Linked DNA regions of Persicimonas caeni. The protein of the gene in region 2 interacts with the protein of the main gene of each other region in a pairwise test. Links are inferred from orthologs where the notes say so. Each region holds a gene or a part of one and is shown on either strand. Other genes may lie near its edges.

Evidence for each region.
Region 1: the proteins of rpe (region 2) and FIV42_RS20065 interact in binary tests that used the Escherichia coli proteins (3 or more experiments, as listed by UniProt). The link is inferred for Persicimonas caeni from one-to-one orthologs.
Region 3: the proteins of rpe (region 2) and eno interact in binary tests that used the Escherichia coli proteins (3 or more experiments, as listed by UniProt). The link is inferred for Persicimonas caeni from one-to-one orthologs.
Region 4: the proteins of rpe (region 2) and dnaN interact in binary tests that used the Escherichia coli proteins (3 or more experiments, as listed by UniProt). The link is inferred for Persicimonas caeni from one-to-one orthologs.

The regions. Positions count from the first base shown.
Region 1 is NZ_CP041186.1:5,453,448-5,458,623, forward strand. Bases 1,179-3,976 are described here. They hold FIV42_RS20065 (carbohydrate kinase family protein), read right to left. Parts: upstream 3,168-3,976; coding sequence 2,190-3,167; downstream 1,179-2,189. Other genes in these bases: FIV42_RS20060 (bifunctional metallophosphatase/5'-nucleotidase), read right to left, coding at 1,179-2,104; FIV42_RS20070 (serine/threonine protein kinase), read right to left, coding at 3,179-3,976. In the rest of the region: FIV42_RS20055 (transposase), read left to right, coding at 1-345; more of FIV42_RS20060, read right to left, coding at 410-1,178; more of FIV42_RS20070, read right to left, coding at 3,977-4,963; FIV42_RS30265 (RCC1 domain-containing protein), read right to left, coding at 5,011-5,176. UniProt on the Escherichia coli protein: Catalyzes the ATP-dependent phosphorylation of fructoselysine to fructoselysine 6-phosphate. Functions in a fructoselysine degradation pathway that allows E.coli to grow on fructoselysine or psicoselysine.
Region 2 is NZ_CP041186.1:6,534,425-6,539,511, reverse strand. What follows is about bases 862-3,570. They hold rpe (ribulose-phosphate 3-epimerase), read right to left. Parts: upstream 2,695-3,570; coding sequence 2,029-2,694; downstream 862-2,028. Other genes in these bases: rsmB (16S rRNA (cytosine(967)-C(5))-methyltransferase RsmB), read right to left, coding at 2,821-3,570; FIV42_RS24245 (dienelactone hydrolase family protein), read left to right, coding at 862-1,383. Also shown: FIV42_RS24250 (undecaprenyl-diphosphate phosphatase), read left to right, coding at 1-164; more of FIV42_RS24245, read left to right, coding at 451-861; more of rsmB, read right to left, coding at 3,571-4,188; fmt (methionyl-tRNA formyltransferase), read right to left, coding at 4,181-5,087. UniProt on the Escherichia coli protein: Catalyzes the reversible epimerization of D-ribulose 5-phosphate to D-xylulose 5-phosphate.
Region 3 is NZ_CP041186.1:7,366,865-7,372,187, reverse strand. Bases 1,080-4,024 are described here. They hold eno (phosphopyruvate hydratase), read right to left. Parts: upstream 3,238-4,024; coding sequence 1,921-3,237; downstream 1,080-1,920. Other genes in these bases: FIV42_RS27375 (hypothetical protein), read right to left, coding at 4,024-4,024; FIV42_RS27380 (hypothetical protein), read right to left, coding at 3,389-3,991. Outside these bases: FIV42_RS27395 (FtsX-like permease family protein), read right to left, coding at 1-534; more of FIV42_RS27375, read right to left, coding at 4,025-5,323. UniProt on the Escherichia coli protein: Catalyzes the reversible conversion of 2-phosphoglycerate (2-PG) into phosphoenolpyruvate (PEP). It is essential for the degradation of carbohydrates via glycolysis.
Region 4 is NZ_CP041186.1:3,405,045-3,410,335, reverse strand. The notes cover bases 1,644-4,556. They hold dnaN (DNA polymerase III subunit beta), read left to right. Parts: upstream 1,644-2,494; coding sequence 2,495-3,619; downstream 3,620-4,556. Other genes in these bases: recF (DNA replication/repair protein RecF), read left to right, coding at 3,801-4,556; FIV42_RS12640 (TetR/AcrR family transcriptional regulator), read left to right, coding at 1,644-1,830. In the rest of the region: FIV42_RS12655 (PEP/pyruvate-binding domain-containing protein), read right to left, coding at 1-83; divalent-cation tolerance protein CutA, read right to left, coding at 91-399; FIV42_RS12645 (TetR/AcrR family transcriptional regulator), read right to left, coding at 430-1,074; more of FIV42_RS12640, read left to right, coding at 1,228-1,643; more of recF, read left to right, coding at 4,557-4,928; 23S rRNA (uracil(1939)-C(5))-methyltransferase RlmD, read left to right, coding at 4,932-5,291. UniProt on the Escherichia coli protein: Confers DNA tethering and processivity to DNA polymerases and other proteins. Acts as a clamp, forming a ring around DNA (a reaction catalyzed by the clamp-loading complex) which diffuses in an ATP-independent manner freely and bidirectionally along dsDNA.

The DNA.
Region 1 (5,176 bases), 1.1 Mb from region 2 along the record:
GGCCACTGGCTGTCGGACATCATGCACTCGTGGAAGTCATTTACGGCTAACAAGATCAACAAGCTACTCGGACGGCAAGGCGAGCCGGTCTGGCAGGCTGATTATTTTGATAGACTCGTGCGTACCGAGGAAGAACTCGAACGGGTGCGCCACTACATCTGGCACAATGCGGATGCGGTGGGTCAAGATGACTGGAAGTGGCGGCGTCAGTACGAGCGACGTTGGAAGGAAGAGGAGAAGCCGAGGGAGTTGGGGAGACCGCTTTGTAGCGAGGAGGAGTCGAAGGCGTGGTGGGATGAGTATGCTATGCCTGACTCAGATTGGTCGAAATCAAATGCAGCGTAGGCTTGAAAGCGAGGGCAAGATGCCCCCGCACCGAGGGAAGCGAGGCCAAGAGGCCCCCGAAACCTCATTCCTCCAGCTTGATGCGGTCTTGTGAGCCGGGCTCGACCGGTGAGTTCAGCTCGAAGTAGTCGGCGAGCACGTCCAGGTCGATCGCCCCCGGTCGGCGCTCCGTGCCTTCCTTCAAAATCGTGAACCCGTCGCCGCCCGACGCCAGGAAGCTGTTGACCGTCACGCGGTAGCCCTGCTCGGCGTCGATCGGCTGGCCGTTGAGCTCGATCTGCTCGAGGTCGACACGGTCGCCCGGGGCGTCGTCGGGGTTCCAGGTGTAGCTGAAGCCCTCGGAGACCTGCAGAATCTTGGGGTGCGAGCCCGACCATTGCATCTCGAGCAGGTCGTGGATCTGGGCGCCGGTCAGGGTCATCGTCATCAGGGTGTTGCCGAAGGGCTGGGCGCGGTGCAGGTCTTCGTAGGTGACCGTGGCCGGCTTCTCGGCGGTGGCGTCCTTGGCCTCCAGGCTCGAGCGGATGCCGCCCGGGTTCATGAAGGCGACCTGGGCGCCGCCCTTGTCGGCGGCCTTCGTGGCGGCGAGCTGGGCGTCGGCGATGACGTCGCCCAGCGCCGATTCGCCGGCCTCGTTGGCCTCGCGCGAGATGCTCGCGGTGACCGTGCCCACGCTGCGGTTGGCCACCGCGGCCGACTTGTCGACGTAGGTCTCGACCAGCTCGGCCATCTGGGTGTTGGCGGGCTCTTTGTCGTTGTAGACGACGTGGTTGACCGCCTTCTTTTCGACGACGTCGCGCGTCTCGGGGTCGAGGGTCAGGTCGATCTCGGTGAGCAGGCGCCCGTAGGACTTGGCGCTGGTGACGAGCTTGCCGTCGATCTCGCACACGTAGGTCTTGTGGGAGTGGCCGGTCACGAAGACGTCGACCGCCTCGCTCGAGTTTTTGACGATGTCGACCACCGGGCCTTCGATGTCGCCGCAGTCGCTGACCGAGTCGAGCTCTTTGCTGGGCCGGGCGCCCTCGTGGATGAGCACGACGATGGCCTCGACGCCTTCGCTTTGCAGCGCGGCGGTCGACTCGTTGATCACCTCGACCTCATCGCGAAACTCGAGGCCCTCGACGGCCTCGGGCGACACGATCTTGTCGGTGCCCTCGAGCGTCAGGCCGATAAAGCCGACCGGCAGCCCGTCGTACTCTTTGACCTGGTGCGCCGGAAAGATCGTCTTGCCGTCGTCTTTCTTGATGACGTTGGCCGCCAGGAACTGGAATTTGGCGCCTTCGAAGCTCTCGCCGGTCTGGCAGCCCGTCTCCGGGTGACAGCCGCCGTTCTGCAGGCGAAGCAGCTCTTCCCAGCCCTCGTCGAACTCGTGGTTGCCCACGGCGATGAGGTCGAGGGGGAGCTGGTTCATCGCCTCGATGGTCGGCTCGTCGTGAAAGACCGAAGATACCAGCGGGCTGGCTCCGACGAGGTCGCCCGCCGACACCACGATGGTGTTGGGGTGCTCGCCTTTGAGCTTGTCTACATACGCCTTCATGAACGCCACGCCGCCCGCCTCGACGCGCTCGCCGTCGACGGTCACCTTGCCCGACGGGGCCTCCAGGTTGCCGTGCAGGTCGTTGAACGAGATGACCTTGACGGCCACCGGGTCTTTTTTGGGCGGCTCGGCCTTGTCGGGCTTGGTCTGCGGTTGCGTGCAGGCGCTCGCGACGAGGGCGACGGCGAGGAGAAGGGCGGACAGGCGGCTTGAAACGAACATTGATTACCTCGAAAGAACGGGGCGTACTTGACGAGGTGACCATAGTTGAGGTGGGGCGGGGCGTCTAGGTGTTGCAGGTATGCACTCACACCTCCCCACGCCGGGGCAATCCCGGCGTAGCTCCCAACTGCTCACACACCTTCGCCCCGCACGCACAGCCCAACCCGAGCACACGCTCCCACTGCGCCTCGTCCCACGAGGCGATGCTCTCGCGAAGCTCAGCTTCGCCGACCGCCTCGCAAATCGCGGTGAGCATGCCCGACACAAACCCATCGCCCGCCCCGGTCGTATCGACGACCTCGACCTCGGGCGCGTCGACCCGGGCGTGTACGTCGCCGCAGAAGACTTCGGCGCCGTCGGCGCCATGCGTGACCACGAGCGCGAGCGCGCCGTTGGGCCGAATGATGTCTTCCCACACCTCGCGCGCCGACTTGCCCTCGCCGACGAAGGCGAGCTCGTCGTCGTTGAGCTTGATGAGGTCGCAGCGGCGGAGCAGGGCGTCGACCTGGCGGCGGGTCTCGGCGTGGTCTTTCCACAGGTGCAGGCGAATATTGGGGTCGGTCGACACCAGACAGCCGTGCTCTTCGGCCAGATCGAGCAGGCGCAAGGTCGCGGCGCGCGGGTCGGGCTCGGTCATCAGGTTGCTGCCCAGGTGGACGATGCGGCTGCGGGCGACGAGGGCCTCGTCGACGTCGTCGGGGGTGACGCTCAGGTCGGCGCTCGGCTCGCGAAAGAACAAGAAGCTTCGGTCGCCGTCGTGGTCGAGGCTCACGAAGGTGACGCCGGTCTTGACGCCCGAGACGTCGTGTACGCCAGTGACGTCGACGCCCTCGCGCTCGAGCGCCTCACGCAGGTACGCGCCGAATTCGTCGGCGCCCACGTTGCTCAGAAAGCCGACGCGGCGTCCCAGGCGGGCGAGCCCCAGGGCGACGTTGGCCGGCGCGCCGCCCACAGCTTTGTGGAAGCTGTCGACGTGGCGCAGCTTGCCGCGCCGGTCGGGCAGGAAGTCGACGAGGGCTTCGCCGAAGCTCAAGATGTCGAGTTGGTCGGCATTTTCGGTCATGGCGGTGCTCGTCAGTCTGCGACGGCCCAGTCATAGGGGGCGTCTTCGGTCGATTCGGGCTCTGTATCGGCCTCAGGGGCCGTCTCGGTCGTCGATTCGGCCTTTTCGACGGTCGCAGAGGCCTCGTCGGTCGTTGAATCGGGCTTGGTTTCGGAACCAGATGTCCGCTCGATTTTCTGCTCGGGCTTGGTTTCGGAACCGGATGTCTGCTCGACTGTCGATTTCGGCTTCTGGAGGGTCGCAGAGGCCTCGTCGGTTTTCGATTTTGGCTTTGCGGGCTTCTCTTTGGCCGTTTTGACGTTCGACTTCGGCTTTGTGGGCGTCTCTTTTGCCGAGTTGGCGTTCGACGCCGGCTCTGCGGGCGTCGTCTCTGCCGGCTGCGCTTTCTGCGCGGGGTTGGTTTCGGAACCAGGTGCCGAGTTGATTTCCTGCGCGGGCTTGGTTGGGGAACCAGGTGCCGACTCGACTTCCTTCGCCGGCTTTGTCGCGGTCGACGACCCGGCGTCGACGAGCAACCATGCGGTGGCGCCGCCCAAGAGGAGCGCGGCGGCGACCAGGACGGCGATCACCATTGTCCGCCGCGACGGCGTCTGAGCCGGCGGCGGGACGGTTTCGGTACGCGGCGCCACCTCGGGGGGTTCTTTGGTCCAGGTCTGCGTCTTGCGCGTGGCCAGGTCGTCGTCGGCCTCGGAGGCGACGAGGGCATCGTCGAGCTCGACGAGGCGGCGGGCGAGGTCGGCCGAGATGCCGGGGACGGTCTGCAATTCGTCGAGCCGGGGGCCGCCCAGGCCGCGCAGCGTCTCGGCGCGCTGTGGGTCGAGGCTCATCTGCACGGTGTCCTGGTAGGCGCCCGGCGCGAGGAGTTGGGTGGTGCTCGGGCGCGCCATGGGGATCTTGCCGGGAGGGATCGCCGGCACCTGCGAGGCGTCGACCTGGCGAAGGGCCCGGGCGAACGCGGCGGCGTCTTCGAAACGCTCGGCGGGGTCGGTCTGCAGCGCTGCCTGGAGTACCGGGCCCACCGCGCTCTGCATGAGCGCGCGCGGCAGCTCGTACTCGCCGCTCAGGTGCTCGAGCATGCACGCCATGGGTGTCGGCGCGTCGACCACGGGGCGCCCGGAGAGCAACTCGGCCAAGATCAGACCCATCTGGTAGACGTCGAGCGCGGGGCTGACGACCTGCTCGTCGATATATTCGGGGGCCATGTACTGGGGCGTGCCCAAAATCTCGCCGGTGGCGGTCAGACGGCCGGCGGCGGCGTTGTCGAGAAAGGCGGTGCCGAAGTCGAGCAGGCGAAACGCCTCGTCGGGGGTGTTCGGGTTGGCGAAGAAGACGTTGCCCGGCTTGAGGTCCTTGTGGACCACGCCCTTTTTGTGCGCCCAGCCGAGCGCGTCGAGGCACCCGGCGAAGAGCGGCAACGCGCGCTCGGCCGGCAGAAACGGGCGCTCGAAGATCTGCGTCTCGAGGTCGTGCCCCTCCATCAACTCCATGACGATAAACGGTGTGTCGATCGCCTCGAAGGTGCCGTAGTCGAAGATGCGCACCACGTTGGGGTGCTCGACGCTGGCGGCGATGCGGGCTTCCTGGGCGAAGCGCTCGAGGACCGTGCGGCGCAGGTCGGGCTGGCCCTGCAGGCGCTCGAGGCCGAGCACTTTGACGGCCACCTGCCTGCCGGTGTTGTGGTCGTGGGCACGCCAAACGCGCGCAAAGCCGCCCTCGCCGAGCCGAGCGGTTAACTCGTAGCGGCCATCGATGACGCTGCCTGCGTCGATCAGTTGTGCTCCCGGATGAATGGACACGCTGACCCTCGGCGCGAGTGATTGGGCGACGGGGTGCCCACGATAATCTATCGGCTGGGAAATACAACCTGTTGGGGCGTGGGCGTGTCAGGACCCGACACGCCGAGTCGATAGTTCTCGTTATGGCCCCAACAGAAGACCTCGTTGGCCACGCTCACCCCGCACGAGTGATTGGTGCCCACGGCCACGTCGAGATACTGACGGCCTCCGTCG
Region 2 (5,087 bases):
CGACGACGACCGAGCTCATCGCCTTCGGCGCAGGGGCGTTGACTGCGGCGGCGGTGGGGTATGCGAGTATTTTGCTCTTGGTTGAAATGCTCAAGAAGGCCAGATTCCACCACTTTTCGTGGTATTGCTGGGTGGTGGGTATTTTGGGCGTTGCGCTGTTGTAGGCGTTGCTTTTTGGCGCCCCCTTTTAGCGACGCTACGCTTTTCGACGCCCCCCATCCGAGCCGCGCTGTACTGCGCGCGTCCCACCTTCCCCGAGGGGAAGGGATGCCTTAGCTCCTCTGAATCACGACGCTTCTCGCAACAGCAGCCCTTCCCCTGGGGGAAGGTGCCGAGCGCGCAGTACAGCGCGGCTCGGATGGGGGGCCGCATAAAGCTACGCTCACGCACACTCGACATCCCCCACCTCGTGCGCATTCTCCCAACAACCTCAACACGCGGAGAATGACCATGCGCAACTTGCTGCTCTTCTGCATCGCCCTCGCCACCCTCGCCGCCTGCTCCCCCTCCGAGCCCAAGCCGGACCCGCAGCCCGCCGAGCAGGAGCCGGTGAAGGCCGACACGGCCAACGAGCAGGCCAACGAACAGGCCAACGAACAGGCCAACGAGACCATCACCGACCGCATGGCCAAGGAGCACGCCGGTGACGAGCCTACGGCGAGTGACGGGGCCAAGCAGGCGCCCGCCACCGAGGTCGTCGGCAAAGAGGTCGAGTACTTCTCGCGCGCCGGCGAGCCCATCACGGGCTACCTGGCCGAGCCCAAAGACGCCGCAGAAGACCTGCCCGCGATCATCGTCATCCACGAGTGGTGGGGACTCAACGACAATATCCGCGCGATGACCCGCCGGCTGGCCGGCGAGGGCTACCGGGCGCTGGCCGTCGACCTGTATAACGGCGAGACCGCCGACACGCCCGAGAAGGCGCGCCGGCTGATGAACAAGACGATGAACAACGACAAGGCCGCGCTCGTGAACCTGTCGGCGGCCAGACGCTGGATGGAAGACGAGTACAGCCCCAGCGCGATGGGCATCATCGGGTGGTGTTTCGGTGGAGGGTGGTCGCTGCGCGGCGCGCTCAACATGAAGGAGAACGTCGACGCGGTGGTCATGTACTACGGGGAGGTCAACACCGACGAGTCGCAGCTCGCCGACCTGAAGGCCCCGCTCCTGGGCATCTTCGGCGCCGAAGACCAGGGCATTCCGGTCGAGAACGTGCGCGAGTTCGACAAGACCCTCGAGAAGCTCGACAAGAATGCGACCATCCAGATCTTCGAGGACGCCGGCCACGCCTTCGCCAACCCGTCGGGCAAAAACTACGACAAAGAGGCCGCCCAGAAGGCCTGGGAGCTGACGACGGCGTTTTTCGACAAGCACCTCGAGTAACAGTGGAGGGGGGTTCGACCCCCGTCAGTTTTGCTCGGGGGGCAGACGCCCCCCCCTCCCTACCCCCCCTATTTCTGCTCGGGGACCAGAACTTTGGGGACCCCTACCCCCCTCATTTCTGCTCGGGGACCAGAACTCTGGGGACCCCTACCCCCCTCATTTCTGCTCGGGGACCGAAAATTTTTGAGGTCGACTCAAAAAAATTTTGCCCCCGGACCAGAAATTTTTGGGGTCGAACCCCAAAAATCGCGGTCTGGGGGCAGAAGTCACATGGCCCCATCCCCCCCTTGTTCTGCCCCAGTATCAGACATCGGCCCGGTCGACTCGCGTAGGGCGTGACCGGAAACCAGGTGCAATCACGGAGGACTTTCGTCTTTCGGTGCGAGTGCTTCCAGCTCTCGCTTACGAGGGCAAGATGCCCACGCACCGAACCTCTTTTCGGTGCGAGTGCTTCCAGCTCTCGCTGGCGAGGGCAAGATGCCCTCGCACCGAGCCTCTTTTCGGTGCGAGTGCTTCCAGCTCTCGCTTACGAGGGCAAGATGCCCACGCACCGAACCTCTTTTCGGTGCGAGTGCTTCCAGCTCTCGCTGGCGAGGGCAAGATGCCCTCGCACCGAACAAATAGGGCAAGATGCCCTCGCCCCCGTTACGCCCCCACGCGGCGTTTCATCTCGGCGATCGTATCGGCGTACGACTCGCTCTTGAAGATGCCGCTGCCCGACACCAATACGTTGGCGCCGGCCTCGTAAATCTCGGCGATATTGTCGACCTTGACCCCGCCGTCGACCTGAACGCGCATGTCGGTGCGCCCGTGGCGCTCCAAGAGCTCCTGCAGGTCGCGCAGCTTTCGCAAGGACTGCGGGATGAACGACTGGCCGCCGAAGCCCGGGTTGACGCTCATGATGAGCACCATGTCGAGGTCCTCGACGACGTACTCGACCACGTCGAGCGGCGTGCCCGGGTTGATGGCCAGCGAGGCCTTGCCGCCGGCTTCGTGGATCTGCTGGATCACACCGTGGGTGTGGGCGGTCGCCTCGGGGTGGAACGACAGGTAGTCGGCGCCCGCCTCGACGAATTTGGCGGCGTAGAAGTCGGGGTCCGAGATCATGACGTGGACGTCGAGCACCGCGTCGGGAAACTCGCCGCGCAGCGCTTTCACCACCGGCAGACCGATGGTGATATTGGGCACGAAGTGGCCGTCCATCACGTCGACGTGCAGCCAGTCGGCGCCGGCGTCGAGCACCGCCTGGCACTCTTCGGCGAGGCGGGTGAAGTTGGACGAGAGAATCGACGGGGCGATGAGTGGCTTCATGAGGGACTCGCTGGGTTGAACTTGGGTTTCACCACGGAGCACACGGGGACACGGAGACACGCTTTTTATTATTGCTTTTCCCCCGTGCCCCCGTGTGCTCCGTGGTGATTACATCTCTAGCAGCTCTTAGCTCTTCCGACGAAGACGCGCCGCAAAGAACGCGTCCGTGTCGTGCTCGAGCGGATCTAGCGTCAATTGGGCGTCTCCATCAACGTATTTTTTCCAGTCGACCTCGGCGCCGGGGCCGCTTTCGGGGGCGCCGGTGCGCTCGAAGTCGCCGTGGCGCTCGAGGAAACGCTCGACCTGCTTGGGGCCTTCTTCGGTGGTGAAGGTGCACACGCTGTAGGTGAGCGTGCCGCCCGGACGTACCAAGGTGGCGGCGACGTCGAGCAGCTCTGCTTGCAGCTTGGTGAGCGCGAAGATGTCCGACTCGCTTCGCCTCCAGCGGGTCTCGGGGTGGCGTCGGATGACGCCCAGGCCGCTGCACGGGGCGTCGATGAGCACCAGGTCGAAGGTCTCGTCGGTCTCCTGGGCGAAGTCTTGGAGGCTTGCGACCTGCGTGGTGAGCCGCTCGCGCATGCCGGCGCTGTCGGCGGCCGTGCACAACATGTCGATCTTGGTGTCGGCCGGGTCGACGGCCACGACCCCGCCGGTGGGGCCGACGAGTCGCGCCAGGTGCAGGGTCTTTCCGCCAAGGCCCGCGCAGCCGTCGAGGACCGCAAGGTCGGGCTCGGCGCCTGCGTACAGCCCGATGAGCTGGCTGCCCAGGTCTTGGACGCCCCACTTGCCGTCGGCGATGCCGGCGCGTACCGCGTCGCTCATCGAGGCCGCCCGCAGCGCGCCGGGCACGCCCTCGACGGGCTCGACGCCCTCGGGCAGCTCGACGTCGTCGGCGAGCAGGCGAAGGTATAGCGGCGGGCGGGTGTCGAAGGCCTCGGCGAGCTTTTCGGCGCGCTCCAGGCCCCAGTACTGCAGCATGCGGTTGGTCATCCAATTGGGCAGCGAGTAGCGCTCGCCCAGGTAGCGCGCGGGCTTGCGCTCGCGGCCCTTGTCGCTCCACCAACGCACTTGTTTCGACTGATTCGCCTGCTTCGCCTGGCCCCTTTTGCGCACGATGCTCCGCAGCACGCCGTTGACCAGGCCGGCGGCCGCCCTGCTCGGCCCGGCCTTGGTGATCTCGACCGCCTCGTCGACCGCGGCGTGCGCGGGGATGCGGTTCAAGAAGAGCAGCTGGTAGACCGCCACCCGAAGCGCCACGAGCACGGGCAGGTCGAGCCCGTCGATGCCCCGGCGCACGAAGTCGCCCAACACCTTGTCGAGGGAGCGCTGCCAGGTGAGCGTGCCGTAGACCAGCTCGGTGGCCAGCCCGCGGTCACGCGCGTCGAGGCCGCTTCGCTCCAGGGCGGCGTCGAGCGCGATGTGGCTGTAGGCGTCCTCACGCTCGATCGTCTCGAGCACTTCCTGGGCGAGTTGTCGGGGATTGAGTTCAGACAAAGCAATCGCCTTCGCTGATTTCGTAGCCACACAAAAAGTCGCGCACGCCCATCGCCTTGCGGCAGGGGGCCTGCACCTCCAGGCACTCGATGGCGCCTTCGCCGCAGGCGACGACCAGGCGCTCGTTCGAGACGTCGACGTCGAGCACCTCGCCCGGCTCGCCAGCCTTTTCGCCGAGCAGGTCCTCGACCGGGCGGGCGAGGTGGAATTTGATGCGGGTCTGCTCGCCGTCGTGCTCGTGGAAGGCGAACGCGCCCGGCCACGGGTTGAACCCGCGGATGTGGTTGGCGACCGCCGCGCTCGACTTCGTCCAGTCGATATGGCCGTCTTCCTTCGACAGCATGCACGCGTAGCTCGACTCGTCGTCATTCTGCGGGGTCGGCTCGAGCTCGCCCTGGGCGAGCTTGTCGAGGGCGCCCACGATGACCTCGCGGCCGAGCTCGGCCAGGCGGTCGTGCAGCTCCTGGGCGGTCATGTCGGCGGGAATATCGACCTCGTGCTTCTCGAGCATCGGGCCGGTGTCGAGCCCAACGTCCATCTGCATGATGGTCACGCCGGTCTTCTCTTCGCCGTGGACGATCGCCCAGTTGATGGGCGCCGCGCCGCGGTATTTGGGCAACAGCGAGGCGTGGATGTTGATGCAGCCGAGCCGGGGCACCTCGAGGATGCGCTCGGGCAAGATCTGGCCGTAGGCGGCCACGACGACCACGTCGGGGTTCCAGTCGACCAGCGTTTGATAGGCCTCGTCGTTCTTCTTGACGCGCTTGGGCTGGTAGACCGGAACGCCGGCCTCCTCGGCGACGACTTTGACCGGCGGGCGGCGCACCTTCTTGCCGCGTCCGCTCTTGCGGTCGGGCTGAGTGAACACGCCCACGACCTCGTGGTGGCTGTCGATGAGC
Region 3 (5,323 bases), 830 kb from region 2 along the record:
GCCCGCCGTCTCCTCCTCGAAGTCATCCTTCTCGGAGCCGACGCGGTCGAGAATCTCGTTGATATGTCGCTCGCGCTCCTCGTCGAGCTTCTCGAGCATCGGACGCGGGTTCTGCAGGTATTTGAGGTTGCCCTCGACCATGTCTTGAGAGAGCTCACTGACCTGGCCGACCCGATCGGGATCGATGCCGCGAAGGATCACGCCGCTGAGGTTCGTGGGACTCGAGACCATGACCTCGGCCTCCAGAAACGGCTCGGCGCCCGTGACACCTTCCATCGCCGCGGCCGTCTTGGCCACCTGTCCGGCGTCGACCAAATCGTCTCCCTCGGCCGCTTGGACTACGGCGTGGGCCTTGGTCCCCAAGATCTTGTCTTTGAGGTCCTTTTTGAAGCCGCCCATAACGCTGAGCACCACGATCAGCGCGGTCACCCCGAGGGCGACCCCGCAGATCGAGATCAGCGTGATGATGGAGACGACCTGGGTTCGCTTCTTGGCCATCAAGTAGCGAAGCCCGATGAATCGTTCGTAGGACATGTCGGCTCGAAAAGCCTCTTAGATGGGTAATGAGTGACGCCGCCCTCGGGCGACGTCTGCACACGAGATGCGTCAACTCGCCTCGGCGGGCTCCTCTTCGGTCTCGCCGCCCTGCTGGAGCAGGTAGGCTTCGATGAACTCGTCGAGGTCACCGTCGAGCACCGAGTCGGTGTTGCCGATGGTCACGCCCGTGCGCAGGTCCTTGACCTGCTTGTACGGGTGCAACACATAGGACCGGATCTGGCTGCCGAAGGCGACGTCCTTTTGCTCGGAGTGCTCGGCAGCGGCGCGCTCTTCGCGCTCACGCAGCTCTTTTTCATAGAGCTTGGCGCGCAGAATCTTCATGGCGGTGGCGCGGTTTTTGTGCTGCGAGCGCTCGTTCTGGCACTGAACGACGATGCCGGTCGGCTGGTGGGTGATACGCACCGCCGAATCGGTCCGGTTGACGTGCTGACCACCAGCGCCCGAGGCGCGGTAGGTGTCGATGCGAAGATCCGAGTCGTTGATCTCGATCTCGATGTCGTCGTCAATCTCCGGGGCGACCGATACCGCTGCGAAACTCGTGTGGCGGCGGCTGCTGCTATCGAACGGACTGATGCGCACCAGACGGTGGACGCCGGCCTCGGCCTTGAGCATCCCGTAGGCGTACTCGCCTTTGACCAGAATGTCGGCCCCTTTGATGCCGGCCTCTTCGCCGTCTTGTTTGTCGGTGATCTCGGCCTTCCAGCCCTTCTTCTCCATGTAGCGCAGGTACATGCGCAGAAGCATGTCCGCCCAGTCCTGGCTCTCGGTGCCGCCGGCGCCGGAGTTGATCGAGAAGATGGCGTTGTGGTCGTCGTGCTCTCCGCCGAGCATGCGGCGAGTCTCGAGCGACTCGACTTCCCGTTCGGTCTGCTGCAGCAGATTACGAGCCTCGGCGAGCGAATCCTCATCGCCGCCGACTTCCTCGGACAGCTCGATGAAGACACGCGCCTCCTCGACGTTGGTCTGCTGGGCGTCGAATTTTTCCAGAAGCCCTTCGATCTCGCCGCGTTCCTTCATCAACTCTTGAGCGCGGTCGGAGTCGTCCCAGAAGCTGGGGTCCTGGCTGATGGCGTCTAGCTCCTCGAGGCGTGCCTGCTTTTGAGGCAGGTCAAAGATACCTCCGGAGCTCGGTCAGACGCTCTTTGAGGTCGTCGATTTTCGAGCTCAGTTCGTTACTCATCTTGGGCTTTCTCGGGTGTTGGAATCCACTTGGCCGATTTACGGCTATAAACAATGCCGTGAACCACGCCGCTATTCCGGCGTCGGCAAGGTTTGGGTAGTAACGTGTGGGGGGGGGGGGTGTCAATCGGGGTGTGCGCATGGGCGAGCTGCCGAGGCGGCGCCTCGGCAGCTCGCAGGGCCTCAGCCTAGCCCACCAAATGCGTCGATGCCCGGGTAAATCGCCGAGTCGCCGAGTTCCTGCTCGATGCGCAGAAGCTCGTTGTACTTGGCGACGCGATCCGAGCGCGACAGGCTGCCCGTCTTGATCTGGCCGCTGCTCGTGGCCACTGCCAGGCTGGCGATGGTGGTGTCTTCGGTCTCACCGGAGCGGTGGCTGATCACCGAGGTGTACCCGGAGCGATGAGCCATCTCGATGGCGTCGAGGGTCTCGGTGATGGTGCCGATCTGATTGACCTTGATGAGGATCGAGTTTGCCACACCGCTCTCGATGCCTCGGCCGAGTCGTTCGGTGTTGGTCACGAAGAGGTCGTCACCGACGAGCTGAACGCGCTCGCCCAGCGCGTCGGTCAGCGCCGCCCAGCCGTCCCAGTCGTTCTCGTCGAGGCCGTCCTCGATGCTGATGATCGGGTACAGGTCGGACAGTTCGGCGTAGAAGCTCACGAGTTCTTCTGCTCCCAGCGAGCGCCCCTCACCTTCGAGCGTGTAGACGCCTTTGTCAGCGTCGTAGAACTCGCTGGCCGCACAATCGAGGGCGAGGCGGACCTGGTCGCCCGGGTTGTAGTTGGCCTTGTCGATCGCTTCCATGATCAGGTCGAGCGCCTCCTTGTTGCTGCCAAGGTTGGGCGCAAAGCCGCCCTCGTCGCCCACCGAGGTGCTGTAGCCGCGGCTCGACAACACCCGCTTGAGCGAGTGGAAGATCTCGGCCCCGCACTGCAGCGCCTCACTGAACGTCTCGGCGCCCACCGGCACGACCATGAACTCCTGAAGGTCGACGGTGTTGTCGGCGTGCGCGCCACCATTGACGATATTCATCATCGGCACGGGCAGCACCGTCGAGGTCAGCCCACCGATATATCGGTACAGCGGCATGCCCAGGTAGTTCGCCGCTGCGCGCGCCGTGGCCATACTCACCGCCAAGATCGCGTTGGCGCCCAGCTCACCTTTGTTGTCGGTGCCGTCGATCTCGCACATCAACATGTCAATGCCGGTCTGGTCGACGGCGTTGTACCCCTCGAGCTCCGGCAAGATTTTGTCGTGGACGTTGTCGACTGCGTTGCGCACGCCTTTTCCGCCGTAGCGGTCGCCGCCGTCTCGCAGCTCGACGGCCTCGTGCTCGCCGGTCGACGCGCCGCTGGGCACCGCTGCGCGCCCCATGGTGCCGTCTTCGAGATACACGTCGCACTCGACGGTCGGGTTTCCGCGACTGTCGAGGATCTCGCGTGCCACGATGTCTGCGATGAAACTGCCGCCGGTCTGCTCATCCATGTGATGGTGCATCTTCTCGTCCTTGTCTGGAAAGTTGTCGTCTTCGAGGTCGTCTTAAAAAGTTCTGAGTCGCGTGACATTGACACAACATTCGTGCGCGTTCGTCAACATCAAGGTGGAAGAAGGTTGAGGATGGAGGAAGACGGGTTAGGATAGGTAAGCCTTACTCTTCCTCCCCCGCTCTCTCCCCTTCCTCTCCCTTCACTTCCACCACCCAGAACGGGGAGTTGTAGAACCGGCTCGCCGGCGGGCGAGCGTAGACGCCGAGTTGGCTGGCGTCGGGATCGGAGACCACGGCCACCTGGTAAGGCACGTTGAAGAGGCTCAGGTGCGCTCTGGCGACCTCGGCGGACAACTTGCCGCCCGAGCCCCGCGCGCCGACAAAGACGCCCACGATATGGTCCTCAGGGGTTCGCTGCATGGACACCTCGTCGACGATATCGTCGAGTTCGGGCTTGAGCGAATTGTAGAGGGTGTCCAGCGTGGCGATGTGCTGGAAGCGAGAGAAGCCGGTCACCTCGAGGAAAGGGCCGACGTCGTCGACGGCGAACGCGCCGATAAGCACCGCGAAGGACGGCTCGTGGCGGTATGATGCGGCGAAGGCGAGCTCATCGAGGACGTCACGGTAGATGAAGAGACGCACCTCATTGCCCGTAAACTCGCCTATCGGTCGTGCCTCGAGGGAGGCCACGTCGGTGGGCGCGTCTCGAAAGATCGAACTCGCCAGCTTCTCGCCGGCGAGTCGCACGAGTTCATCGCGGTCCATAGATTTCTTGGAGTCGGTGGGCGCTCGTGTCGCTACGAGCGCGGGTGGATAGCTCGATAGGCCAAGGTGCTCGTCTGGTCGACCGGCGTGATCTCACCGCTCTTTACGTCGATATCCCAGGCCATGCAGTTGCCTTTGGATGCCCAATCGTCCGACTTCTCCTCGTCGCCGGCCTTCAGGCTGTGCTTGCACGCCCACTCTTCTTCAACGTGCCTGCGGTCGAACTTATCCTTCTTCTCGAGATTGTAAACGTAGAGGATGCGGTAGACGCTCTTGTCCTTTTTCTGGGGCATGAAACGGCAGTTGCCCTTGCTCTTGCAGACCTCGAATTCCTCGCGGGTCTTGGCCTGCGCGGTGAGCATCCACTCGAGCGACTCGATGAGGGCGTCATTCGACAGCACGTGCACCAGCGAGCGACAGCCCGGGTGGCGCGGCATCTTCTTGCAGGCGCCGTCGACAAAGCGCTTTTTCTTGCTGTCGAACTCTTGCGGCATGATGTCGACCGGATTCTTCTGATCGAACTCCTCGCCAGCGCGCATGATGTCAGCTGCCTGCAGGTTGATCGCTCGAAGCGCCTTGCGGTCGTAGTCGAACTTGAACTCGGCGTAGGTCGGCGAGCCCTCTTCGACCCACTGAAAATAGGCGTCGAACTTATTGCCGCGGTCGTGATCAATGGTCCAGCCCAAGATGGTGTCTTCATCGGAGCTTTCGGCGCGCTCCTTGAAGTAGAGCAACAAAGCGCCGCCCAAGTTCACCCCGGACTCGAAGCGGTGGTTGGTGATGGCGGCAACGACCTGTTGGGCCTTGTCGTAATAATCCGACTCCACACCCTTCTTGGGGGTTTGTGCGACCTTGGCGAGCACGTTTTTGGGGACGACCTTCTGCCCCTTCAAGTCGACAAGCCAAGCCGGTCCGATGCGGATATTGGCGTCTTCGAAGGCATAGCGCACCAAGTAGTATTGGGGGCCGTACTTCGTTTCACCCCACCAGGTCGCCTCCCAGCCACTGGGCTTGGCGCTGGTGATCTTGAGCTTCTCTTTGACGAACTTCGCATCATCCAGGATGTCGGCCACGGTCGTGGCCTCGGCGGCCTCTTCCTCGTCGCCTTCTTCCTCAGGCATCCCCTCCACCGTCTGGCGCTTGACCAATTTGATGGCCGCCTTTCGGTTGGCCTCGGAGGCCCACGGGTTCTCCTTTTCCTTTTCGTCGGTTTCTTTCTCGACGACCCGCTCGACCACCTGCGTACTCGCGTCGCGAGTCAGTTCATAGGTGATCAGTCCGCCGACCACTAAAATCAGGGCGAGAAGCACCCCGAGGGTAATTTGAAGGATT
Region 4 (5,291 bases), 3.1 Mb from region 2 along the record:
ACGCGTGCCTGGGGCCAGTCGCTCGCCCCGACGCGCACCGTGTAATGGTAGTCGATATCGGCCGCTGGAGTTGTTTCGACCACAGAATGCTCAGCTCGTTTGTTCATGTGCCCAGCGAGCGTAAGAGTCGAGTACATCGTCGGTGTTCAGCGCGATGATCTCGGGCACGTCATAGGAGTGCAGCTCTTCGAGGCGCTCCTTCATGGCGTGATATCGCTTGTCAGTCGTCTTGATGAGCAGCGTGTGCTCCTCTTCTTCACACAGCTCGTTCTGCCAGACGTAGCAGCTGGTGATCGACGGCAGGATATTGACGCAGGCTGCCAGCCGCTCCTCGATGAGCGTTCGCGCCAGCTCTTTCGATTCATTAGGACTGCAGTTGCACAACACGACACGTAGCATGGTGGGTCCTGCTGTTTTGGAAGGTATTGCTCACTCGATATCTCGGGTCGTCCCCGACAGATAGTAGACGACAAGATTGTCGACGACCTCTTCGGCCGGTACGTCCTCGAGCTGGCCGTGGACCACGTATTCTTTGATGACCCGCTCGACCATCCCAATGGTCATGCTGCTGAGCACCCGGAAGTTCATCTTTGCGATGAGCCCGCGCTCGTGCAGGATCCGGTTGAAGCTGGTCAGCATCGCGAGCAACGTCTCGTAGAACTCGCGAATGAGCGTCTGGAGTTCCTGATTGACCGCCTGGGACTCGCGAAAAAAGATACCCGTCATCTCGCGGTTTTCCATGAGCACGTCGGTCAACAACAGTCCGACGCGCTTCAGGTCGCTCCCCAGCGCCTCGCGCGTGTCCAGATCCGAGGGCTCCCAGGCGGCGATCGTGCTGACGACCAGCTCCAAGAAGTCCTCGAGAATCTCGCCGAAGATCTGCTCTTTCCCCTCGAAATAGAGGTAGAAGGTCCCCTGAGCCACCCCGACTTCTTTGACAATCTGGGAGACTTTGGCTGCGTGATAGCCATGCTCGGAGAACACCTTGATAGCCGCCTGTTTGATCTCGTCGCGGCGGTCCTCACGGCGCTGTTCACGCTTGCTGAGTTTTCCGTCTGAGTCACTCGTGCTCATGATTGCTACTGCAATAAAGGGAAGCGCAATTTTGGGTGCAGGGTACGCGCGGAGTGGGGTGATTGCAACGCCACAAGACCCTTGACGGCGATCGCGACCTATGTGAGTGAATACTCACGTAGTTTCCGACGTGCACCTGCCAGGAGCCAGACCGTGTCGACCAAACGACTGCCGGCCAAAGAACGTAAGAAGCAGATCTTGCGAAGCGCCATCCGTGTCTTCGCCCGCTCGACCTATCACGGAGCGACCACCAAGAGCATCAGCGAGGAAGCCGGGGTCACCGAGGCGCTCATCTACCGCTATTTCGGTAGCAAGCGCGCCCTGTTCACCGAGGCGGTCCAGCTGACCTCCGACCGACTGGTCAACGGCCTGGAAGAAGCCCTCGACAGCCACCGCGACAATCCGGTCAAGGCGATCACCGAGTGCTTCAAGTACTATGTGCACCTGCTCGAGAAGCACGAGGATTTCGCCAAGATGATCTTTTTGGTCCTCTCCGAGCTCGACCAAGAGGATATCCGCGAGACCTACCTTCCCTATCAAGAGCGCGCGCTCAAAGCGATCGCCTCGGCCATCGACCACTGGAAGGACCGCGGCTTCGTCCCCAACTTCGTCGACACCAAGACGGCCGCGTGGCTCTTCTTCGGCACCTACCTGATTCTGGCCCTGGTCAAGCAGACGACCGGCGGTATTCCGATGGATACGTCGTATGCCATTCAGTTGGCGCGGGCGTTTGTGTCGGGGCGTGACAAGGACTGAGCGCCCTTGCTTTCCGGGGAGTCCCCTCCGCCTCGCGGACTACGCGAGGCACCTCCCCAAGGCCTGTACTGCGGCCAGGGGAGGAGGATCGCATGTTGAAACACTTTCCTTTCCTGCACTCCCCCTCCCCGCGTGTTTTCCAGCGCAAGGGGAGGTGTCGGCGAAGCGTAGCTGAGCCGACGGAGGGGCCCTACCAACAAGCAAGGGATTCCAAAACCCAACAAAACCTCTCCCCCGATCGCCCATTTCACCCCATTTCTCCCCGTATTTACCTCTTCCTTGCCCATTCTAACCCTTCGTAGCCTGTGGAAAACCCTGTGCAAAACCCTGTGATCCTGTGGGGGAAAACTCTGTGATCACGACTGGGGAAAAAGAGCGCGGGGTTTGATCACATTTGTCCCACATTGTAGCACACACCGATCTGTGATCGTTTCGACCGAGGGATCTCAGTCACTTACGGGGGTTTTCCACATTTCCACAGCCCCTACTAATACGACTGTAATAAAGAAACGAAGGGAACCTGAGTTATAAAAACAACGCCGTAGCGCGTCGTGGATTTGTCACGTTTCATCTTCGCTTGCACTCGAAGCCAAGCTATGTTGGATTAACGGGGTCAACAGACTGCAGAAGTTCAAGAGACTGCAGAACAAGTGGAGTGGTTCGCATGAAAATTCGTATTTCCCCTCAGGCGCTGACCGAGGAGCTTTACAAGCTACAGGGCGTCGTCAGCCAACGCAGCACGCTCGCCATCCTGTCGAACGCGTTGCTCGAAGCCAAAGGCGACCGACTGACGCTCCACGCCACCGACCTGGATACCTCCATCTCGACGTCCTGCGAGTGTGAAGTGCTCGAGGAAGGCAGTGTGACGCTTCAGGCCAAGAGCCTGTTCGACATCGTCAAGAACCTCGAGGATGACAGTCTCGAGCTCGAGACCGAGGAGAATTACTGGGCGAACCTGCAGTCGGGCAACGTCGCCTGCCGCATCGTCGGCACGCACCCCGACGACTTCCCTCAGATCTTGGACACCAGCGAAGTCGACCTGTACCCCATTGGCACCGACGTGCTGCTGGACATGATCGACAAGACGTTGTTCAGCGTGTCGACCGACGACGCTCGCGCCAACCTGACGGGCGCTTTCTTCCGCGTCACCACCGAGGACACGTTGTTGATGGTGTCGACCGACGGTCACCGCCTGTCGAAGATCGAGACCAGCCCCGAGGAATTCACCCCCGGCGACAACACCCCGCAGGCGCTTCGCGACGGCATCATCATTCCGCGCAAAGGTCTCTCCGAGCTCAAGCGTATCATCGACCCCAAGGGCGCCGAGCTGAGCTTCGGCCTGGTCGAGAACAGCGTGGTCTTCAAATCGGGGCCGATGTCGATGTCGGTGCGCCTCATCGAGGGCACCTTCCCCGACTTCACCCAGGTGCTGCCCAAAGAGAGCGACCAGAAGGCGTTCGTCAGCAAGGACATGTTCACCCAGTCGCTCAAATTCGTGAGCCTCTTCGCCAGCCCCAAGACGCACAACGTGCGTTTGGCTCTGGGCGAGGGTGGCCTCGAGCTGTACGCCAGCGACCCCGACAGCGGTGAGGGCCGAAAGACCATCCCGGCCGACTACGCCGGCCAGCCGGTCAAAGCGGGCTACAACTACCGCTACCTGATCGACGTGCTCAACGTGCTCGACAGTGAGCAAGTCTCCATCGAGATCATCGACACGCTGTCGCCCACGCTGGTGCGCGACCCGAATAACGACGACGTGTTGTTCGTTGTCATGCCGATGCGTCTGTGACCTTTGAACTGCAGGGGTTTGGGGTCTGGGGGTTTAGGGGTCTTGGATAAAAGAGATAGCGAAGCGGTCCGATCGGAATGATCGTGGCCGCTTACGCGTATCTGAAGACCTCTTCTGGATGGCGCATCAGCGCATCCGCGGCCTAAACCCCCAAACCCCCAGCCCCCTAAATCCCCACCAAATGCTGTTAGAAGCCCTCAGACTCCAAGACTTCCGCAACCTCGAGCATGTCGAGCTCGAGCCTCACCCGCGGTTCAACATCCTAGCCGGCGAAAACGGCCAGGGGAAAACGAACCTCCTCGAAGCGGTGTATCTGTTGAGCGCGGTGAAGAGCTTTCGGCCGCAGACCAACGCCGACCTCATCCGTTTTGGCGAAGATGGCGCCACGCTCGAGGCGAGGGTCGACCGCGGCGGCTCCGAGCGTATCGTGCGCCTGGAGGTGAGCGGCCGGGGCAAAAAGATCTTTTTGAACGACAATCCGGTGCGCCAGCTGTCGGACTTTTTCGGCACGGTCAACGTGGTGATGTTCGGCCCCGAAGACATCGCTATTCTGAAGGGGTCGCCCTCGGAGCGGCGCCGGTTCATCGACCGGGCGATCTTCAACGCGCTGCCGGCGTTTGCGACCGAAACGCAGCACTACGAGGACGTGCTCGGGCAGCGAAATGCGCTACTCAAGGACCACTCGCCCGACCAGTCGCTGCTGAATGTCTACGACGAGCAGCTCATCCAGTACGGTGCTCGGATCATCGAGCGTAGGCTCAAGTTCTTGAGCCACTTTCGACCCATCATGCAGCGCACCTTTCGAGCGATTTTCGACGAAGCGTTCGAAGCGGATATCCACTACCACATGAAGTGGTCGGACCGGGATGACCTGACCGAAGCCGACCTCGACAGTCGCCTGGCCATCGAACGGGTGTTGCAGGAGGGACTCGAGCGCACCCGGCGAGACGAGCGCATGCGCGGCTACACGCTCATCGGCCCGCACCGCGACGATTTGAAGACGACCCTCAACGGCCGCGACGTCAAGACCTACGCCAGCCAGGGCCAGCACCGAGCCTTCGTGCTCGCCATGAAGATTGCCGAGATCACCCACCTCGAGGAGCGCTATCACTTCGCGCCGATTTTGCTGCTGGACGACGTCTCCAGCGAGCTCGACCGCGAGCGCAACCGCTTTCTCTTTGACTTCTTGCGAAGCCGCATGGAAGGACAGGTGTTCATTACGACCACTCACCGCGACTACATCTTGTTGGACGAGGATGTGCAGACGTATCGCGTAAGTAGTGGAGAAATCGAGGCGATCACGGATTAAATGATGACTCAGCAACGCCCCCATTTGCCCCATAGCCCGCGCCACGGCGAGACCTTCGAACTCGAGATCGACGGTCTGTCGCTCAAAGGGCTCGGCACGGCTGCGTTTCCGTGTGTCGTCGGCCCTCAAGAGGAGTCGAAGGACTACACCATGCAGGTGCGCAAGGCCGTGCCCGGCGACCGGGTGCGTGTGTCGGTCGAACGGCGTAAAAAGCGCACGATCACCGCGCGGATCGACGAGATTCTGGAGCCGTCGCCGATGCGCATCGAGCCGCGCTGCAAGCATTTCGGCCGACGTGAGGTTCGCGGGGAGGGGTGCGGCGGTTGCACCTTGCAGTTGATGTCGTACCGCCACCAATTGGCC